Regions from separate parts of the Solibacillus cecembensis genome, predicted to be linked through region 1. Evidence: riboswitches for the same ligand, from Rfam matches in the RefSeq annotation. Region 1 holds a riboswitch; each other region holds the start of a gene.
The links. A riboswitch is a leader RNA that binds a small molecule or an ion and turns the genes downstream of it on or off. The one in region 1 is predicted to bind thiamine pyrophosphate.
Positions count from the first base shown of each region.

Region 2: another riboswitch for thiamine pyrophosphate. It lies ahead of ACQKIH_RS16615 (ABC transporter substrate-binding protein); the one in region 1 lies ahead of tenA (thiaminase II).
Region 3: another riboswitch for thiamine pyrophosphate. It lies ahead of thiT (energy-coupled thiamine transporter ThiT); the one in region 1 lies ahead of tenA (thiaminase II).

Region 1 is NZ_JBNNMF010000001.1:354,342-361,156, reverse strand. Features, by position in the region: gene ACQKIH_RS01895 (hypothetical protein) at 245-433, shown strand; gene ACQKIH_RS01890 (Spo0E family sporulation regulatory protein-aspartic acid phosphatase) at 527-712, shown strand; gene ACQKIH_RS01885 (VanW family protein) at 1,054-2,067, shown strand; gene ACQKIH_RS01880 (endonuclease Q family protein) at 2,263-3,435, opposite strand; gene ACQKIH_RS01875 (hypothetical protein) at 3,757-4,044, shown strand; gene ACQKIH_RS01870 (hypothetical protein) at 4,238-4,372, shown strand; TPP riboswitch at 4,781-4,881, shown strand; TPP riboswitch at 4,951-5,050, shown strand; gene tenA (thiaminase II) at 5,115-5,798, shown strand; gene thiM (hydroxyethylthiazole kinase) at 5,785-6,540, shown strand; gene thiD (bifunctional hydroxymethylpyrimidine kinase/phosphomethylpyrimidine kinase) at 6,537-6,815, shown strand, end outside.
Region 2 is NZ_JBNNMF010000020.1:17,309-24,123, forward strand. Features, by position in the region: gene ribD (bifunctional diaminohydroxyphosphoribosylaminopyrimidine deaminase/5-amino-6-(5-phosphoribosylamino)uracil reductase RibD) at 1-645, opposite strand, end outside; gene ACQKIH_RS16585 (GTP cyclohydrolase II) at 660-1,388, opposite strand; gene ACQKIH_RS16590 (cysteine hydrolase family protein) at 1,615-2,127, opposite strand; gene ACQKIH_RS16595 (GNAT family N-acetyltransferase) at 2,282-2,779, shown strand; gene ACQKIH_RS16600 (ABC transporter ATP-binding protein) at 2,833-3,558, opposite strand; gene ACQKIH_RS16605 (ABC transporter permease) at 3,533-4,318, opposite strand; gene ACQKIH_RS16610 (thiamine-binding protein) at 4,319-4,609, opposite strand; gene ACQKIH_RS16615 (ABC transporter substrate-binding protein) at 4,613-5,593, opposite strand; TPP riboswitch at 5,742-5,853, opposite strand; gene ACQKIH_RS16620 (DMT family transporter) at 5,960-6,815, opposite strand, start outside.
Region 3 is NZ_JBNNMF010000011.1:104,254-111,068, reverse strand. Features, by position in the region: gene ACQKIH_RS11590 (ABC transporter permease) at 1-732, opposite strand, end outside; gene ACQKIH_RS11585 (ABC transporter ATP-binding protein) at 716-1,624, opposite strand; gene ACQKIH_RS11580 (GNAT family N-acetyltransferase) at 1,717-2,271, opposite strand; gene ACQKIH_RS11575 (polyphosphate kinase 2 family protein) at 2,365-3,195, opposite strand; gene map (type I methionyl aminopeptidase) at 3,541-4,293, opposite strand; gene thiT (energy-coupled thiamine transporter ThiT) at 4,682-5,293, opposite strand; TPP riboswitch at 5,379-5,486, opposite strand; gene ACQKIH_RS11560 (magnetosome magnetite crystal formation protein family) at 5,588-5,914, shown strand; gene ACQKIH_RS11555 (hypothetical protein) at 5,977-6,093, shown strand; gene ACQKIH_RS11550 (AAA family ATPase) at 6,163-6,815, opposite strand, start outside.

The sequences.
Region 1 (6,815 bases):
ATTATATTGATGTGATGGGTATAAATAAATTAACTTGATGCAGCAGTAGTCCTCCACGTCTATAAATAGGGGACGAATACAAAAAATGTACTTATTTTAGCAAGGGGTCATACCTTGGCTGAATCAAGTTAAGCTCCCGGCGGATGTTACAGATTTTAAGGGGAGCTTTTCGAGCAAGCTCGAAAAAATCTGAACTCAATTACGCCGAGGCGTAATTGATTAAAATAAAGTGAGGTAATTTTGAATGGAAGATGTAAAACAAATGTTGGATCAACTTCGCAATGGAGAAGTTGAAAAAATTCATATAAATAAGGCGAACTTTTTACAATTTCGTGAACAACTAATAAAGGACGAACAATTTAAGTATTTTCGTGGAGAAGCCAAACAAGGTGGCGACGTGATTTATACGTTTTTGAAAGAGCCAAGAGCATAAAAAATGTCGAAAAATGAAAAATGATTTTTTTGAATGAGCAGCAAAAAGGAAGTATAATTATGTTGAGTAATTAACACGATTGGAGGTAGGGAATTGGACGACGCAATATTAATAGCACTCGAAGCGAAGCGGCAGCTAATGATCAAATCAGGCATGGAAAATGGGCTGCAAAGTTTAGAAACCATTAATTTAAGTAAACAAGTCGACCGTCTAATAAATGCATTTGAAGAGCAACAACAACATGAAAATACACCTAATTATTTTAGACAATCAAATTAAAAAAATTAATATCCAAAATAATTAAAATAAATGTTTATAAAATAAATAGTAGGGAATATTAATATTGAACACAGCAACATTCTCATTTCCCCCTTTAGAGTAGAAGCGTAAATCGCAGCTGCTCTCTTTTTTTGTCTATACGACAGAAAGGGATGAATTTCTATTTGCTACGTACAAAAATCCACTCATATGAGCCAGCTTTATTATTAAAATCAGCCCAGTAAGTCAATAATAATTATAAGTAAAAAAGCACAGCCGCACATGCGTACTTGCTTTTGCATAAAATGCCAAAGTGATATCAAATATCCACTTTAAAATATGAAGGCTAGAGGTAAATTAAGATGAAAAAAAACTTTATCTTACTAATTATTTTGTGTTCCGTTGTATTAGCTAGTTGTTTGGGCTCTTCAGAGAAAGAGGCGCCTATCACTGAAACTGAGCGTAAAGTCGAACAAGTGCAGCAAGTAACCCAATATGAAAATGCCGTCATACAAGAACAGATTAATAATGAAACAGTAGCTACACAGCCTGTTGAAATTAAATTACTTGATCCCAATACGTCCACAGTAATTAAAACGATTATGCCGATGGAGCTCGGTTACGAAAAGGATTTCACAGCCTATGTAAAGGCAATTGAAAAGATGGCGAAGGAATTAGCGAGAGGTTCTGCAACTGTAACAGGTTATGATAAGAAAATGGTGCTTGATAAACTAGGGGAAGATGGCAGGATTATTAAGGGAAGTCCTTTAGTTGTCTTGAAAGAAAGTGAATTAGTAGAGAAAATATTGGCCACATCTGATGAAAGTACGACGGTTACATTACCATTGTATTTGACCGAAAGTAATTATAGTGCCGCCAATATCGAAAGCTTGGATGATGTAGTCATTGCCTCGTATACAACTTATTTTAAAACTGCGAATGCGGGGAGAAATAAAAATATCGAGCTCTCAGCAAAGGCTATTCACAACCTCATTGTCGGCAGTGGTGATTTTTTTTCTTTTAATTTAAATGTGGGGCCTAGAGATGTAGAGAGTGGCTATCAACCGGCACACGAAATTATTAATAAGAAGCTTGTAATGGGCATTGGCGGAGGAATTTGCCAAACATCGTCCACGCTTTTTAACGCGGTGGATCAAGTGCATATTGCCACGCTGGAAAGACATCATCATTCATTAGATGTAGGCTATGTACCGCAAGAAAGAGATGCTACAGTTTCCTATGGCTCACTGGATTACCGTTTTCAAAATGTAAGTGGAGTGCCTTTTATTATAAAAGCGATTTATAGAAATGGCTCGCTAACAGTAGAATTAAGAACATCAGAGGATTATGTGGAGATGCTGAAAAAGAACGAATAACTTGCTTTAGCAGAGCTAAATCAAGTTATTGCCCCGGCGGATGTCACAGATTTTTAAAGGAGGAAGTCAGCCTAAAGACGTCACATCGTGTGACAACGGCTGACTGACCCACGTCCTGTGGGCCCTCGAAAAAATCTGGACGCAATTACGCTGAGGCGTAATTGATATTAATGAAAAAAGAAAGGTTCAATTCAGTCATTCGAATTGAACCTTCCCATAAACCCCGCCACCACCAACCGCGAATTGTAATTGACCTGTTCTCGCTAAATCAATTCTTTCGGCAATTCTTTGCGGGACGACCGTCGCTAATTGTTGAACGGTTGTGCGATGTATAATATCCATCTCGGTACCAAATGCGGTGAGTAGCTTTTGCATCACTTTTGGACCGATTCCTGGAATGAAATCTAATGGTACTTGATGGACGTAGGGCGGTCTTTTTCGTTCTGTTACATGATCATCAGAGGAAAGTTCCTGTATGCGCGTTGCCACACCTTTGATAATTTGTTTACTGTCGCATTCAGGACATTGCTCAGCATCCTCCTGCACATGATGTCCACACTTGGCACATACCGTTTGATGATATTTCCCGAGTAACGGATGTAACCCATAATTTGCGCTCACAGTTCGATTCTCTATATTGTGCAATGCCTTTTTCAACTCTACAAAATTAGCATCCTCTACATACAATGTTTGATATTCCCGCGCCATTTTTCCGAGAGAGTGAGCATCGGAATTGGTGACAAATGTATAGTGTTCAAGCTCTTTTATTTTACTGACCATCTCGGTATCAGAGCTAAGACCCAGTTCAATTGCATCAATCATCGTCGGATCAAATACTTCTGTTAAGCTTTGCAGCACACCTTTTCCATATAAACTTTTAAACGGCGTAAAAACATGCGCTGGGATAAACAGGCCACCGAGTTCAGTGACATTGTTTTGCAATGTTTTTGCGTCACAGTAAATACGCTGTGAGCTCAGGTTTATATTCGTTACATGTTGACTCATCCAATCTGAAAATTCCTTCATGAGCATAATGGTTGGGAAAAAAGCGAGTACATGAATCGGTCCGTGGCAATTTGTATCATAAATTTCAATTTCAGAACCTAAAATGAGTGTTGTATTGTCATATCGCAGTCCCCCTTCAGCAAGTGGTACAAGTGAACCTTCTGCTATTAAGTGCTCCAATTCCTCTAATACCCCTGGTGAATGACAGTCGATAATCCCAATTAAATCGAGCCCTTTTTGTGAACTGGCCGTTTGTAAAATATTCGCCAAAGTTAAGTTTTTACTACCCGTAATTTTTACTGCGCGTCCATTAAACGTGCGACCGATGTGTATATGCAAATCTGCATAAAAGTTTTTTAACACGTTCTATTTTCTCCACCTTTCTAAATTAAGGATGTGTTATTACATTTGAGTTATACGATGGAATAATTCCCTGTTTTTTAGTTATTCAAAAGAACGATGTCTATTGTGTAAAGATAATAAAGTTGTTAAGTATTCCTTCATTCACTTACGGGGGATTTAGTTGAACAGTGCTTTTACAACGTCAAGTTAAGAAAAGCCCCCAACGACGCTTTGGGAACTAATGTTATACTTAAGAGTGTTTCGTAATAATAAAGTAAAATTACAATGTATTAAGTTGTTCCGCAAATGGGTCATTATGTGGCATTACTAAGGAGGGGTTTTATGAATTCTTTGGTTATATTCCTTTTAGTTCTCTTTACCCTTAATGTATTTGTTATCTTTTTATCAAGATTATTGAATTGGTTGGTATGGATGATGGCGGGTGTTATTTTTATTATTTCTTCTCCAATAGTTCTAGTTCTGACAATGAATAACGTTAGTCGTAATGTTGGAGATGGATTTGCAGCTGCTGTGGCGGGGCTTACTTTTGGTGGACTTTTGATTGCTAATGCAATTATTTTATTCATTGTGGCAATTTTTGTGAGAAAAAAGGAAAACAAACTGGTTTAGAGTATTCTGCAATCAGGCGAAAACGTTCCCAAATGGAAGCTTGGTAACATTTCAAACAGCGACAGGCACTGTTAAATCAGTGTTTGTCGCTGTTTTTATTAAAAAATAACGCTCTGAAACGCTGCGAGAACTCATTTTAAAGGGTAAAATGAGTTAATTATATTTTTAAAAATAGAGATGAGGGTTAAAGACATTGGAATTTATTATTACACTTGGGGTTGTTATTATTGCAATTTCTTGTTTATCTATTGATGCGAAAATGAGAGAAAATAGTAAACGAGATAAAGAGATAATTTCTTTACTCAAAGAAATAGCTCAGAAAAAGTAGAAAGTTCATACACTATTCAGTATTACTTACGGTATACATAGCCATGCAAAATAACGTTCCCAAATCGAAGTTTGGGGATAAAATAGAACACCTGAAATGTCGTCACACCAATGTTTTAGGTGTTTTTCAGTATTTCATTCATATACACCTATTTATGCACAATTGTTTAAACAGAGAAACAACAAGGTTTTCAATGTTATTTAAAAGAAATTGCACTGTATCAAACTTTGTATAATATCTTGCATATACAGCAGAATCTTTAACGTTCTAAATCAACCTATTCCTATAACATAACCATTTCGTTATCCGACTGATTCATAACTATCAGGAAATTTATTGCTATTTGTCAAAAGTTAAATAAAAACTATTGGCAATTCAATGGGAATAATGATAGCATAAAAGTAATTAAAATATTTGCGGGGGGACGCTATATGCGTTGAGAAGGCTAAAACCTGACCCTTGGAACCTGTTCAGTTAACACTGGCGTAGGGAGCAAAGTACATAGCGATTCGTCTATTTCGCATTTTTGTACGTGAGCTCTCCTTTATGGGGGCTTTTTGTTTTTTTCCAAGTAAATATTCTAATAGCGGGGGGACGCATATGCGTTGAGAAGGTTAAAACCTGACCCTTAGAACCTGTTCAGTTAATACTGGCGTAGGGAGCAATGAGTAAGACGCTTCTTTGCTATACGCAAATAGAAGCGTTTTTTTTGTTCTTAAGCCTACCACAAGGAGGAACAATGATGACATTTTGTGATGAGGTAAGAAAAGAAACAGATTTATACTGGGAAGGAAGCTTTGAGCACCCATTTGTAAAGGGACTTGTTGATGGCACGCTCCCAATTGAAAAATTCAAATATTATATGATGCAAGACGCTTATTATTTAAAGCATTACACAAAAGTGCTAGCGATTGCAGCTTCTAAAGCGGATCATCATGATGATATTACGTATTATCTGGATAATGCACGCTTTATTAACGAAGCAGAGCTTGAATTGCACCGCACCGTTTTTGCAGAACTGGGTGTTTCGGAAGAGGAGCTCCAAGCGTTTGAGCCGGCACCTGCTGCTTATAATTATGTAAGTCATATGTACAATGCTGCACATAATGGTAATGTTGCCGAAGCTTTTGCGGCGATGTTCCCATGTCCGTGGTTATATCAGGAAATCGGTGAAAAATATAAAGAGGCAAAACCAGGTGTTAAGCTATATGAGGATTGGATAGCGATGTATAGCGCGGACGATTTTAAAGCGACAATTGATTACCAAAAAGCGCTGATGAATCGCTATGTCAAAGAACAACCTGATAAAACTGCTATTTTTAAAGCGCATTTCGTCAAAAGCTGTTATTACGAATGGAAGTTTTGGGAAATGCCTTGGACATTAGAAAACTGGGAAAATGAGGTCGCGCAATATGACTTTGCATAAAATTCATCTGAAAAAACCGCTCGTTCATTGTATAACGAATTATGTAGTTGCTAATTTTACTGCAAATGGCTTGCTGGCAATCGGCGCATCTCCTGTCATGGCAGATGACAAGGATGAAGTGACAGAAATGGTCGCAATGGCAGATGCACTGTTAATTAATATTGGGACAATCAATTCATGGACGTTTGAGGCGATGTTGATTGCTGGAAAAAGGGCGAATGAATTAAATGTTCCGATTGTACTTGATCCGGTAGGGGTTGGTGCTACGGTATTCCGAAAAAAGATCGTTCAACAATTGCTTGAGCAAATCCATTTTGACGCCATTCGCTGTAATGTGGGTGAACTTGCAGCAATTGCGGGTGTCCAGTGGCAATCAAAAGGTGTCGACAGTGGATCAGGTGACATGGATACAGTTGCAGTCGCGAAGCAAGTAGCGAAAAAATGGCAGACAATCGTTATTGTAACGGGAGAAACGGATGTTGTAACGGATGGCCATGTAGTGGAGCAAATTACTGGTGGCGATGCACGAATCACGCAAATTACAGGTTCTGGCTGTTTACTAAGTGCTATTTGCAGTGCGGCACTAAGTGTTGAAGGTAATCAAATAATAATTTTACAGCAAGTTTTACAACAATATAAACAAATTGCGGCAGAAGGTAGTAGTGAAGCGCAGTATATCGGTTCCGTACAAGTGAATGTTTTAAATGGTCTTGAAAAATACGCCTTGAAGGAGCAACTATGAATATTGTTATGACGATTGCAGGTTCAGATAGTAGTGGTGGGGCAGGTATACAGGCAGATTTAAAAACGTTTCAGGAACTTGGTGTTTACGGGACGACGGTCATTACGGCTTTAACGGCTCAAAATACATTAGGTGTGTCGAGTATTTTCCCAGCGACGCCTGACTTTATTCAAGCTCAAATGGAGGTGGTATTGGCAGATTTGTCTGTAACTGCTATGAAAACGGGGATGTTATTTTCAACGGATATTATTAACGCCGTTGCGGAGGTTTTACAG
Region 2 (6,815 bases), on a different contig from region 1:
TTTACTGTTTCGATCATCAAGACGCGTTGTTAGCTGTGGATTATCGGCTAACACTGTCCCAACTCCGACTAAAATCGCATCCATTTCATGTCGCAGTTCATGTACATGTTTACGCGCCGCTTCTCCAGTAATCCATTTAGAATGACCGTTTGCTGTGGCAATTTTGCCGTCAAGCGTCATCGCAAATTTCGATATTACAAATGGACGGTTCGTAAGCATATTATGGATAAAGCGTTCATTTAAACGTCGTGCTTGCTCTTCTAACAAACCGACTTCCACTTCAATGCCGGCATCACGAAGCAATTGAATACCGCGTCCTGCAACAGATGGATTCGGGTCTTTCATTGCTATGAGAACACGTGTGACACCGGATTCCTTCACTAAATTTGCACAAGGTGGTGTTTTGCCAAAATGCGAGCAAGGTTCCAACGTAACATAAAGAGTCGCCCCTTTTGCATGTTCACCAGCCATACGGAAAGCATGAACTTCCGCATGTGGTTCGCCCGACTTCCTATGTAATCCCGTGCCGACAATAACACCGTCTTTTACAATGACTGCTCCGACAAGTGGATTCGGATTCGTATTGCCCCGTGCACTTGTTGCTAAATCTAATGCCAGCTGCATATAAGTTTGATCGTTTTGCATGATGAACTTCCCCCTTATCTCGTGATTTTTTGTTGAATATGACCTGATTTTTCTACTTTTGTTTGTAAATAATGGCGGTTCGTATCCGTTTCACCGCCCCATAAAGGCACATGCCCGTCTGTCAGTAATCCGTGTTCTTGTAAGGCTGCTAGTTTTTTCGGATTGTTTGTAATGAGTGTCACAGGTTTTGTACGAAGTGAACCAAGTACTTTTATCGCATCTTCATACGAGCGTGTATCATCTTCAAAGCCGAGTGCATGGTTCGCTTCAACTGTATCTAAGCCATCTTCTTGTAATAAGTACGCGAATGTTTTAGAAAATAGCCCAATGCCACGTCCTTCATGATCGGCTAAATAGAAAATGGCACCACAACCATGCTCGACAATCATTTTCATCGATTCATGCAGCTGATAGCCACAGTCACAACGCTGCGAGCCAAAAATATCGCCTGTATGACAAATGCTATGCATACGGATAAGGGCATTGTCGGAATTAGCAAAGTCCCCGTATATTAAAACGGAAGACTGTTGGCCAAATGCAAGATTCATTTCATTTAAAGATGTAATGACTTCCTCTTTTGAATGCGTTTTGTCAACCGTTTGCCAACTATACCAGTTAAATGTTGCTTCAAGGTCACATTGTTTCACCGGTAAGTTCACTGGACCAACTACTGCTATATTTTGAAAGTCGTTACGCGCGACGAGGTTCGTTTTATCTAGTAAAATCGAAAGTATATTTTTCATGTTGTCCATTCCCACCTTTAAGTTACTTTATGTAAGCTAGTATATTATAATAACTTTCAATCGTCAATTGAATATGCCTATTTTTATAGAGACTACCTCAATTTTTATTAAGTTTACTAGAGCTATCTTTTTGAAAATGAAAAAGCTGTGCTGAAAGTTTTTCGCTCTCAGCACAGCTTTTGATTATATTTTCATTTCAGGGTAAAAAAATTAAATTTAAACTTTGTTATTCACCTTTAATAAATTTTAAAAATCGTTTGTTCCATATACTTTCATAAAAATCAATTGTCTCTTTTGCGGACATAAATGGATTATTCAAAGTTGAGGTTGCTTTTTGCACCATGGAGTTTTCATAACCCAGTCCATGAGCAAATTTAATCGTAGCATCCATACAGTACTCTGTTTGAGCGCCACAAAATTCAATTCTCTGTATAGCTAATTCATCTAAAATATCTTTTAAGTTCGTTTTGTAAAAAGAATTTGCATGAGTTTTCCTTACAAAAAAATCATGTGCTTGAAAATCTAAATCGGAATGAATTGCCCAAAGTTCTTCTTCAGGTACTAGCTCTTCATCACAATGTTGAACAAAAATGATAGGTTTATGTATTGTTCGATATAAGGCAATTCGATTGTTTACTTTCGTGAGTAAGTTCGATAAATCAAAGAGATATTCCCTACCGCTACTACATACTCCATTTTGTAAATCGATAACGATTAAAACATCTGCACTAGTTTCCATTCGTTTTACCTCTTTCATTTCGAAATATAGTAATTATTCTATCATTTTAGAAGCGATGATTCACCTTTATTTTACAATAAACATTAAAAAAATCAGAAGAGTACATCACTGATTATTTGGTATAATGAGGAAAAATGAAATGGAGTTTTAATCTATGATAGAAATCCGAAAAGCAACGAACCGTGATGCTGAAGACATCATTAGTGTGATGAGCAATGCAGAACAATCTGGTTTTATGTTATTTGCACCTGGGGAAAGAAAGATGGCGCCTGAAAGTTTAGGGAAGTATATAGAAACAATCAATAGTCATTCAAAATCAGGGATATTTATTGCAACTGAAGATAACCGCACATTAGGTTATATGATTGTCCAAAATGAAAAGTCTCAACGCGTTACACATCGAGCCTATATTGTTATTGGCGTACATAGTGATAGTCGAGGAAAAGGAGTCGGAAAAGCTCTTTTCACTTCTGTTATTTCATGGGCAAAACAAGTGGAGCTTCGTCGCCTAGAGTTAACGGTTATCGCAACGAACGAAATTGCGGTTCATTTGTATAAAAAAATGGGCTTTAAAATTGAAGGCGTTAAAAAGGATTCCTTGTTCATCGATGGTCAATATGTCGATGAATATTATATGTCTCGATTGTTATAAGACGAAGAAAAGCACAATCCATTGTTCAAATGAATTGTGCTTATTAAGTGTCTTCACTCCATCAATAAGTTCAACAACTGTGTACGTGCTTGGAAAAATTCTTCTGTTTCAAGCAGTTCTTTTGTGCGTTCTTTTGGAAATGGCACTTGGATCTCTGCTTTAATAATAGCCGGACGATCTGAAAGCACATAAATCCGGTTTGCCAAAAACAGCGCTTCATCAATTTGATGGGTAATAAACAAAATCGACTTTTGGCGCTTTTTCCACATGTCTAATAGCCAAATGTGCATTTTATGGCGCGTAATTTCATCGAGTGCTGAGAATGGTTCATCCAGACATAGCAAACTTTGTGGACTTAATAAAGCCCGTAAAAAGGAAATCCGCTGCTTCATGCCCCCTGAGATTTCGTGTGGATAGGCATGGAGGTAATCCCCTAACCCTATCCGCTCAATCCATTCCGTTGCTTCTTCTTTATTAATTGTTCCTGATAATTCTTGGGCAAGCAATACATTTTGTAACACCGTGCGCCAAGGCAATAGGCAGTGATGCTGCGGCATGTAGCTGATATGTCCGCTTTCCCCATTAATCAACGTATCATCAATGAAAATTTGACCAGAAGTTGGTGGCAATATCCCGCCAACACATTGCAACAATGTACTTTTACCGCTACCAGAAGGACCAAGCAATGCTACGATTTCGCCGTCCTGTACATGTAAATCAATCCCTTGCAAAACATCTTGCTGTTGAAATTGCTTATGGAGTGCTTGAATTGTTAGCATGCTGTGGTTCCTCCTTTTTATAGCTATGTACAAAGCGCTCTTCTATTAAACGAATGATGCCAAAAACGCATAAGCTTAGTACGACAATGAGCGTAATCGCAACAAACACGCGATCCGTGCGAAAGGCTGATTGCGCAAATGTCATATACACGCCCAAGCCCTGTTTCGCACCTAACCATTCCGTAATAACCGCACCCATTACACTATACGTTGCCGCAATTTTTAACCCTGAAAATAATGCGGGCATAGCAAACGGTAACTCAAGCTTCCAAAATTGCTGCCATTTTGTCGCACCAGCCATTTGAAAATATTGTCGCAGCTCGGGTGTCGTTTGACGTAACCCATCCAACAGTGCAATCGCAATTGGGAAGAAACACACTAACCCAATAATGACGACTTTTGGCATAAGCCCAAAGCCAAACCAAATGATCAACAGTGGTGCTAGCACAATCGTCGGGATATTTTGCGATATTAGGATTAATGGATAGCCAATTTTATGGACAATCGGCAGTAAATGCAATAAAATCCCTACGATAAAACCGAGTAAACTTCCGGCGATTAACCCGATGAACGTTAGCTTAACCGTTGCTAAGATATGTGGTAATAGTTCATCAAACGTTTGAAAAAGCTCCGATATGACGACAGATGGTGATGGGAAAAGCCATATCGGTAAATCCAGTACGCGCACAGCAATTTCTACGATGATGAGTAAAGCAATTAAAAAGCCAATTGTTATGCGATACTTTTTCAAAATGTTCATCTAATCATATTTCCCTGTTAATGTTTCAATCGCTGCACCTTGTGGATTATAAAAAATCTTCACTTGTGAAATGACGCTAATGGCACCCATTTCCACCATTTTTTCATTCATTTTTTCAACCAGTTGTAAAAGCTGTGTTAGCTCGCCTTCCATCGTTGTTTCTAAAGGTCCTACTCGGTAAACAACTCCTGACGCATCGATCATCGCAATCGCTGCATCAACATAAGGAATCACATCTTCATATCGCTCTGTTTTCGGGATAATTTGAATACTTACTAAACTGTTGGCCATTTGTTATTCCTCCGGTAAAAATTGATTTGTAAATGCCTTTTCAGCATCAAGTTCTTTTTCGATTAACTTATTTTCGAACATCCAATTCGCATAATTTTTCCAAACATCTAAAGATTGAATGCCCCACTGTTTTGCATCTGCTTGGTATTGCTCTGCCAACCAAATCGCACTGTTCACAACTAGTTCTTCATCTAATTCTGGTACAGCTTTTAATAGCATGCTAGCCGCTTCTTCTGGCTCATTAATCGCCAGTTCATACCCTTTACTTACCGCTTGCATAAATGCGCGAACCGTTTCATCTTCCTCGGCAATGTATTTTTCATTCGCAATAATTACCGGTGTATAATAATCCAATTCTTTCGCATAATCCGTTAAGTAAAGCATATCAATAGCTTGCCCTCGTAACTCTGCTTCAATGCCTGTCCAGCCGTAGTACATCCATGCAAAATCAATGTTTTGTTTCATCATATTAAAAAAATCTGCATTTCCAGCATTAATAATGTCTACTTTTTCAACATCTCCATCTGCCATGCCCATTACTGTTTTGATAATAGCTTGTTCAACTGGTGAACCCCAGCCACCATACGTTTTCCCTTCAAAATCTTTCGGTGTTTGTATGCCTGTTTCCTTTAATGATGCAAAGCCCGATGTGTTGTGCTGAATGATTGCTGCAATCGAAACAAGTGGGACGCCTTGTAAGCGTGCTTGTGTAACGGATTCCTGTGCACTAATACCAAACTGTGCTTTCCCTGTAGCAACAAGTTGATCTGCCCCCGCATCGCCCGGTTGAATAATTTCAACGTCTAAGCCTGCTTCTTCAAAATATCCTTTTTCCTGAGCAACATATAAGCCTGTATGATTCGTATTTGGTGTCCAATCGAGCACCACTTGAACTTTCGTCAAATCTGAATCTCCTGTTTTAGCATCTTGCTGACAGCCTACTAATAGCAATGTCATCCCAATAATACTTAACCATTTCCACATGTAAAAATCCTCCCTTTAGTTGCATGAATATGTACAAGTTTTACTACTTTTTTGAAAAGGACGAATAGAAAAATGCAAAAAACGCCCGGTACGTTGTGTACCAGGCGTCGGACAAGAAACAGATCGTTACTAAAATAAATTACACAACAATCTATGTATCAATGTTTCCTCCGCCGGTATTAACCAGTTCAGGTTCAAAGGGTAAGCAACTTAACGGATCGCTTTCTCAGCTAGCAACACTAGCACCCCCACATTTTTGGGTCTATGAACTTTTCAATGCCTATCGTAACGATATCCGCTCAATAGGTCAAGTATAATTTATCCAGTTTTCCGATAGTTCACACTAAAGGACTAGGTTTCGCAATGTTAAACAAACGATTTTTTTCTTCTAAAAGTGGGCTTGACCTCAGCGAATAAGATCGCGATAAAAATTAACACACAGCCCATTAGCATGCGGCCCGTTAATATTTCGCTAAGTAACCATACCGAGAACATCGTGCCAAACAAAGCTTCGGTTGATAGGATAATCGCAGACTTTGTTGGATTGGCATATTGCATTCCAAGATTTTGGCACACATACGCAACAGCTGTACAGAAAACCGCTAAGTAAAGAATGACATAAATCCCTTCCGCAGAATATGTAGTCGGTACTTCTCCAAGTGCAAGTACTGAAGCAATACTTAATATTGTTGCCGTATAAAATTGAACGATTGTTAAGGCAAGTGCATCTTCGGTTTTGACAAAAACATTTGTATAGAAAATATCAAATGCAAAGCCAAATGCGCATAAAATAGACAGGAAATCGCCAAAGTTAATTGTAAGCGAGTCTTGTAATGATAAAAAGCCAATGCCGACAATCGCCATTCCAGCAGCAATAAATTCGAAGCGATCAATGCGACGTTTATAAATGACATACGCAATAATTGGCACAATAATTACATTTAATGCGGTTAAAAAAGCATTTTTTGATGGTGTTGTATACTCCAGCCCCATTGTTTGCAATGCAAATGCGGCAAATAAAATGGCACCAAGTACAGCACCTTTCCAAAGAACGCTTTTCGTAATTAATTTTAACTTTTTATAAAAAATAACACTTAAAATAATGGATGCTAATAAAAAGCGACCCGCCATTAATTGAAAGACGGTCCAGTACTCTAGCCCAATAGCCATCCCAACGAAACCGCTCCCCCACATGACGGCCGTTATGAGCATCAAGATTTCG
Region 3 (6,815 bases), on a different contig from region 1:
CATATTGCTCATGAATGAAATAAATAATGTCAATCCAATAGCGAGTGAGCTTGATCTAAAAATAGTACCAATTAAAAAGGCAAAGAAAATAGACATGAAGAAGCTACCAAATGATAATAAGAACGTCTCAAAATAGCTTGACCATACATCCATTTGTACTACTTGTCCTTCAATGACTTCTAACGGCGTTGACATCGCTGTTCCCCATAATGAAGCACCGAGTATGGCAGACAATATAATTGCCGATAAATAAAGTGTTAATCCGAAAATAATGGTTGTCACTAATTTTGATAATAAAATTTTCCACCTTGCAACGGGTCTTGTTAACAGCATTTTAATTGTACCTGTCGAATACTCACTTGAAACAATTCCTGCTGCCACAGTAACGATAAAAATCGTAATAACCATTGATGCAACTTCTAACATATTTCCCATAAATTTATCCATTGTTGTTCCGTTTGGTGCGATATTATGTTCAAGACGATATTTCTCCATCATAATCCTTTCATAATAATAGCTACCTGTCGACTCGTCCAAATCGTCTTCTTCAATTATCTTCTCAAAGTCTTGAATCACTTGTTGTGAAGTTAGCTGCCAATTTTCACTGGATGATTCATCATAATATTTCATAACTCCTGCTGGAACAATGACTAAAAGTAACATCAATATAAGCATGACCCATGTGCTTTTTTTCGACCATAATTTAATCCATTCATTAACGACTAATTTCATCGATTGCACCTCCACCTGTCATTTCAAGGAATTGGTCCTCTAATGTTTTATTATTCGGTTGAACTGCATAAATCTCAACTTCACTAGCAAGTTTTTTCAATAATGCAGGGATTTGTTGCTTAGGGATTTCTACATTATAACCCTTGTCATAAGCTGATATTGTATAGCCGTCAAGCAATTGCATTAATTTTTCTTTTGGCTCTGCCTCGATATAATAAATGCTTGATTCGGATGCATTAATTTCTTTAATATCGATTAATTCCCCGTTTTGAATAATGGCCACACGATCACACATCAACTCTATTTCAGATAATAGGTGACTAGAAACAACAATTGAAACACCTTCTGTTTGGGCGATATGGCGTAAATGCATTCGAAATTCACGAATACCTGCTGGGTCCAAACCATTTGTCGGTTCATCTAAAATTAAAAATTTTGGTCGATGCAGAAGTGCCTGTGCTAGTCCTAAACGTTGACGCATCCCTAACGAATATGTGCCTACTTTTTCATGAATTCTTTTTTCTAGCCCTACTTGACGAATGACTTCATCGATACGCCCTTTTGTCACACCTTCATGCATGCGCGCAAAATGTTGTAAGTTTTTATAGCCGCTCATAAATTTATACATTTCTGGATTTTCGACAATTACCCCAACCTGAGTTATTGCAGCCTCATAATTTTTAGCCAATGACTTGCCATCAATAATAACTTCCCCTGCAGTTGGATGCATGAGTCCCGTCATCATACGAATTGTCGTCGTTTTCCCCGCGCCATTTGGTCCCAAAAAGCCTGTAATTTGCCCTGGGAAGAAATCAATACTCAAGTCTTTAATAATGCGCTTATTGTTAATCGTTTTTGATAAATTTTTCACTTGCACGATTGGTTTCACTATATAAAGCCACCCCTTCTAATAAATAGTAATTTTCAGGAAAATAAAACAACCCTTCTTAATCTACGTTCCAGATTAAGAAAGGTTGCATTTTTTTACTTTTTTTTGAAATCTTGTTGGAGCAATGCATACATATAATGGTCTTCCCATTTTCCATTAATAAATAGTAATTCCCTTAGCAGCCCTTCCTGTTCAAAGCCAGCTTTCTCTAATACACGAACAGATGCTACGTTTTGTGGAGAAACATATGCCTCCACGCGATGTAAATTAATCGTTTGAAAAGCAAATCTTAACACAATATTCAATGCCTCTGTCGCAATGCCCCTGCCTATAAAAGCTTTATCCATCGAATAGCCGATAAAACCACTTGAATAAGGTAGCCGTTTAATCGCATACAGCGAAATATGACCGATGAGCTGCTGTGATTGTAAATCATATATGCCGAATGAAAATTCTCTATTCGCTTGCAAAAGTTGGATACTTTCTAAAATTTTATTATACTGTGTGACCTCTGTATAATATTCGTCTCGATGTAGTGGCTCATAGATTGACCAAAAAAATTTATTATCTGAAAGCAATTTAGCAAGTGCCTTTGCATCGGATTCAATAAAGGTACGCAATAAACACTGCTGTCCAACAAGTCGAACCATTGGATCACCTTTCTTTTGAAATAAATTGAGTAAACTTTTCATCACAATTCACCTACATATTTACCAATATAAAGAGCGTTATTACTTTTTAACTTATTTCCTATTTTTATTTTTCTTTTGTTCCTTTGCATTTACTGGTAATTCAATCGTTGCCGCAGCTTCTTCCTCCGCTGCTCGTGTTTCAAATACATTTGTCATTTGCAAACCGCGGCGCGTAGCCTCTTTTTCAATATGCGCAATGATTTCTTTTAATACTTGAACACGCGCATGTAATTTATCATTTCCAGAAATTAAATGCCATGGTGCGTTTTCTGTATCCGTTTTTGCAAACATCTCATCTGCTGCTTCCCCATATAAATCGAATTTATCGCGGTTCCGCCAATCTTCATCCGTTAACTTCCATGATTTATACGGGTCTTCTGCACGGTCATTAAAGCGCTTTAACTGCTCTTCTGAATCAATGTGAATCCAGAATTTCATCACGATATAATCACCATCTGTTAATTGTGCTTCAAAACTATTTATTTCTTCATAAGCGCTTTTCCATTCATGCTCTGTCGCAAAATTTTCAATACGTTCCACGAGTACGCGGCCATACCAAGAGCGATCAAAAATTGCGATTTGACCGTGTTGTGGCAATTTACGCCAAAATCGGTGCATATAATGGTAACGATGTTCATGTGGCTGTGGCGCTGAAATTGGGTGTACAACTAAACCACGCGGATCAATACGCTCTGTTAAACGTTTAATCGCGCCCCCCTTACCAGCCGCGTCCATCCCTTCAAATGCTAAAATTAATCCAATTTTATTATTAAATAAAAATTGTTGGGCATTTAACATTTCATATTGTAGAACTTTTAACTTTTTCTTGTACATTTTTTTATCTAATTCTAATGACAAATCTAAATTCTTTAACTGCTTCATCCATTTCATCCTCCCCTAGTTCAACTACTATTAGTTTACTTGAAATAATCTGAATTTGGTATTTTTTGTTCGTTTGTGCTTTTTTGCACATATTTTTTTGATGAAAAGGGGATGCTTATGCTTTTTTTATATAAATGAAAATCGGAAAAAATTGCTATACATTGATTATCGGTCTTTTTTCACCTTCTAATTCCTTAAATTTTTTATAATTATTCTTCTTACCAATTTATGCTTTTAGCTTTTCAATTATTAGCATTTTCAATGTGCAATTCCCGATTAGAAATTTCTATAAAATAATAAATTGCAAAAAAATCGTAACAGCTAAAATTGCCGTTACGATTTTTATTAATCTTCTAACATTGTTAAAATAATTGGTTTATCTTTTGTTACAATAATTGAATGCTCAATTTGGGCAACTAATGATTTATCTGGTGTTACGAATGTCCAGCCGTCACCTGACTCTACAATATGCTCAGCTTTTGCCGAGATGAATGGCTCTACTGCAAGTACCATTCCCTCTTTCATAATTGTCGTATCCCATGCGTCGTAATAATTTAAAATATGATCCGGTGCTTCATGTAAAGATTTACCTAAGCCGTGACCTGTTAAATTCATAATAACAGTTAAACCGTGATCACGTGCTTCACGCTCTACCGCTTTACCAATTTGGTTTAATTTTGAACCAGCTTTTACTTTTGTAAACGCACGTTCAAGCGCTGATTTTGCTACTGCACATAACTTTTCTTTATCCTCATAGCCTTCACCAACTACGAAAGAAATCCCCGTATCTGCAAAATAGCCGTCTAAAGATCCTGAAACATCAATATTCACGATGTCACCTTCTTGGATTTGCTTTGAACCTGGAATACCATGTGCTACCTCATGATTGACACTAATACAAGTGTATCCTGGGAAATCATATTCTCCTTTTGGTCCTGAAATGGCTCCTGCTTCCGCAAACATGCGACCCGCAATCTCATCCAATTCCTTCGTAGTAACACCTGGAACTGTCGCAAGCTTCATTGCCTCACGAATTTCCGCGCAAATGCGACCAATCTTTTTAAACGCTTGGATTTCTTCTTTAGTTGTAACAATCATGTTAAACTTCCTTCCTCATATCAATATCTACCCTACACTATATCACACATCAATTACGCCATGGCATAATTAAGTCCAGATTTTTTTTCGAGCTTGCTCAAAAAAAACTGTGCCATCCGCTGGGGGATTTAACTTGATTTAGCCGGTGTTGGCCCCGGCTGAATCAAGTTAAAAAAGTTGTAAGTATTCAAATCCCACAACTTGCGGAGTCGCTATATTTCATTACTAAAAAAGCTGAACTAAAGAATTCCTTCTGCTATTGGAAGCTTTCTATTATGGATTCTAATAAAAGGAGTGTCCCATATTCGAGACACTCCTCTATTCTTAATTATTTAATTTATCAATTGCGTCTCAGCTGACATGATGTTGTCTCGCTGTCGTTATCCCATCAGCCAGACGTTGAACTTCCACTTTTAGAAGTAGAGGACATGTTCTGAAGCGAGTTAAATGTTTTTAATAATCTTGGTGCAGATGTGAATAATAATACTGCTATACCAGCTGTTATAATCGTCGCCGGTAGCATGTACGAAGCATTATAAAGGATTGAATATTTCCAGACATTTTCATCACCAGCATATTCCTTAAAGAATACAACACCTGCTAATAAGTGGGCACTGAATCGTAACAATCCACCGATGAAAATTCCAATGACAATATAAGTCGTCATTTTCGCTTTGTTTAATGCTTTTGTTGCTTCAAGTAATGGTTTACGTACAACAGCAGCTACTCCAACCGCTGTAAAGGCAATGCCGTAATCAAGAAGCGCCTGCACCCAGTGTAAAATATAGGCACCGAATACCATTTGTAAAACCCCAATTATTAATCCTGTTGCTAATCCCGCTGCTAAGCCCCAACGAATTGCCATTAATACGATAGGTAGCATAACAAAGCTGATGGATCCACCTTGTGCCCATAACTTAAATGCATATTGGTCTAGTACTAGCCCGATGGCAGCAAAGATTGCAATTTCCACCATCATTAATAATTTCTTTTTGTCCATAACAAATCTCCTCCATTTTCCGATGTAAAATGAGAAGGAATAGAAAAAAAACGATATCAGGACAGAGCCTGACTATCGTTTATTAGTCGGTTTCTATCCACATCCCTACGCAAGCATTAACTTACAGGTTCAAAGAGTCAGTACATTTCGTGCACAATCTCAGCCAACAAATTTGGCACCCCTTGTGGTTACATCTTTTTAATTGTTCTAACTATTCAATTATATCCAATTGTAGTAATATTATCAATATCCTAATTTATTGTCCCATATATAAAAGCAAAGGAGTTGACCATTTTGGATAATTCAAAAGGCTTGAGTGCAATTGGCTATTTAAGCATCTTCTTTGCACCATTCATTGTCCCACTACTTATATTTATAGTGAGTAAGGATACTGCTGTTCGCTTTCATGCCAAACGTGCATTTATTTCACATTTAGTCCCGTTCGTTTTAGGTATTTTATTTTTAGCATTCTTCGTTTCATCATCACTTTTCGTATCAAATGCTTTTTCTTTTAATGATAGCAGCATTTTAGTCCCGATTATTATCTTTATTTTATACTTACTTCTTTCTTTTACCATCTCCATTTGGAATTTAGTACAAGCCATTAAAGTAATGCGTTAATGTTTTGAAAAAGGGTATACTAATTTTACAAGCATTGATAGAAGTTAAAGGAGTGTTCTAGTATGAAGCTAAAGAATGTAATAAAAACTGCAATCAAATATGCGCCAATCGTTTATCCAATCGTCAAAAAATTAATTGATAATCGATTAAAATCAAAGCATGCCAAAATGTTAAAATAATTGCTGGATACAATTTATATATGCATTAAAAACCATTTTGCACGCAATCAAAATGTTTTTTTTATGTTTTTATTTTATAATAATTTCCGTACGGCTATGGCCTTCTTTTAGCTTTTGTACTTGTAATATGGCTGGCATTGCTGCTTTTAATTCTGCAACATGTGAAATGACACCAATTAAACGCCCAGTTTGTTGCAAATCGATTAAAATATCAATCGCTTTTCTCAGCGATTCCTCATCTAATGTACCGAAGCCTTCATCAATAAACATCGTATCAATATGGACACTGCCTTGCACACTTTGAATGACATCAGCCATTCCTAACGCAAGAGCAAGTGAAGCATTGAACTTTTCCCCACCTGAAAGTGTTTTCACATCGCGCGTTTGCCCTGTATTACTATCAAACACATCAATGCTTAACCCACTTTGTGCATTTCCTTCTTTACGTCCTGTAGACTTCAGGAAATATTGACCGTTCGATAAAATACGTAAGCGCTCGTTTGCCGCATGTGTCACTTTTTCTAAATAGCCAATTTGTGCAAAGCGTTCAAATGAAATTTTTGCTTCATTTTGACCACGTATGACATCATAAATTTGCTCAACTTGAATTAACTTCCCTTTAAATTGCTCAATTTCTGTTGCTACTTTTTGCAATCGAATTTTCGTTGATCGGCATTGCTCTACATAAGATTCAGCCTGTTTAAAATCGGCATATAGCTTCT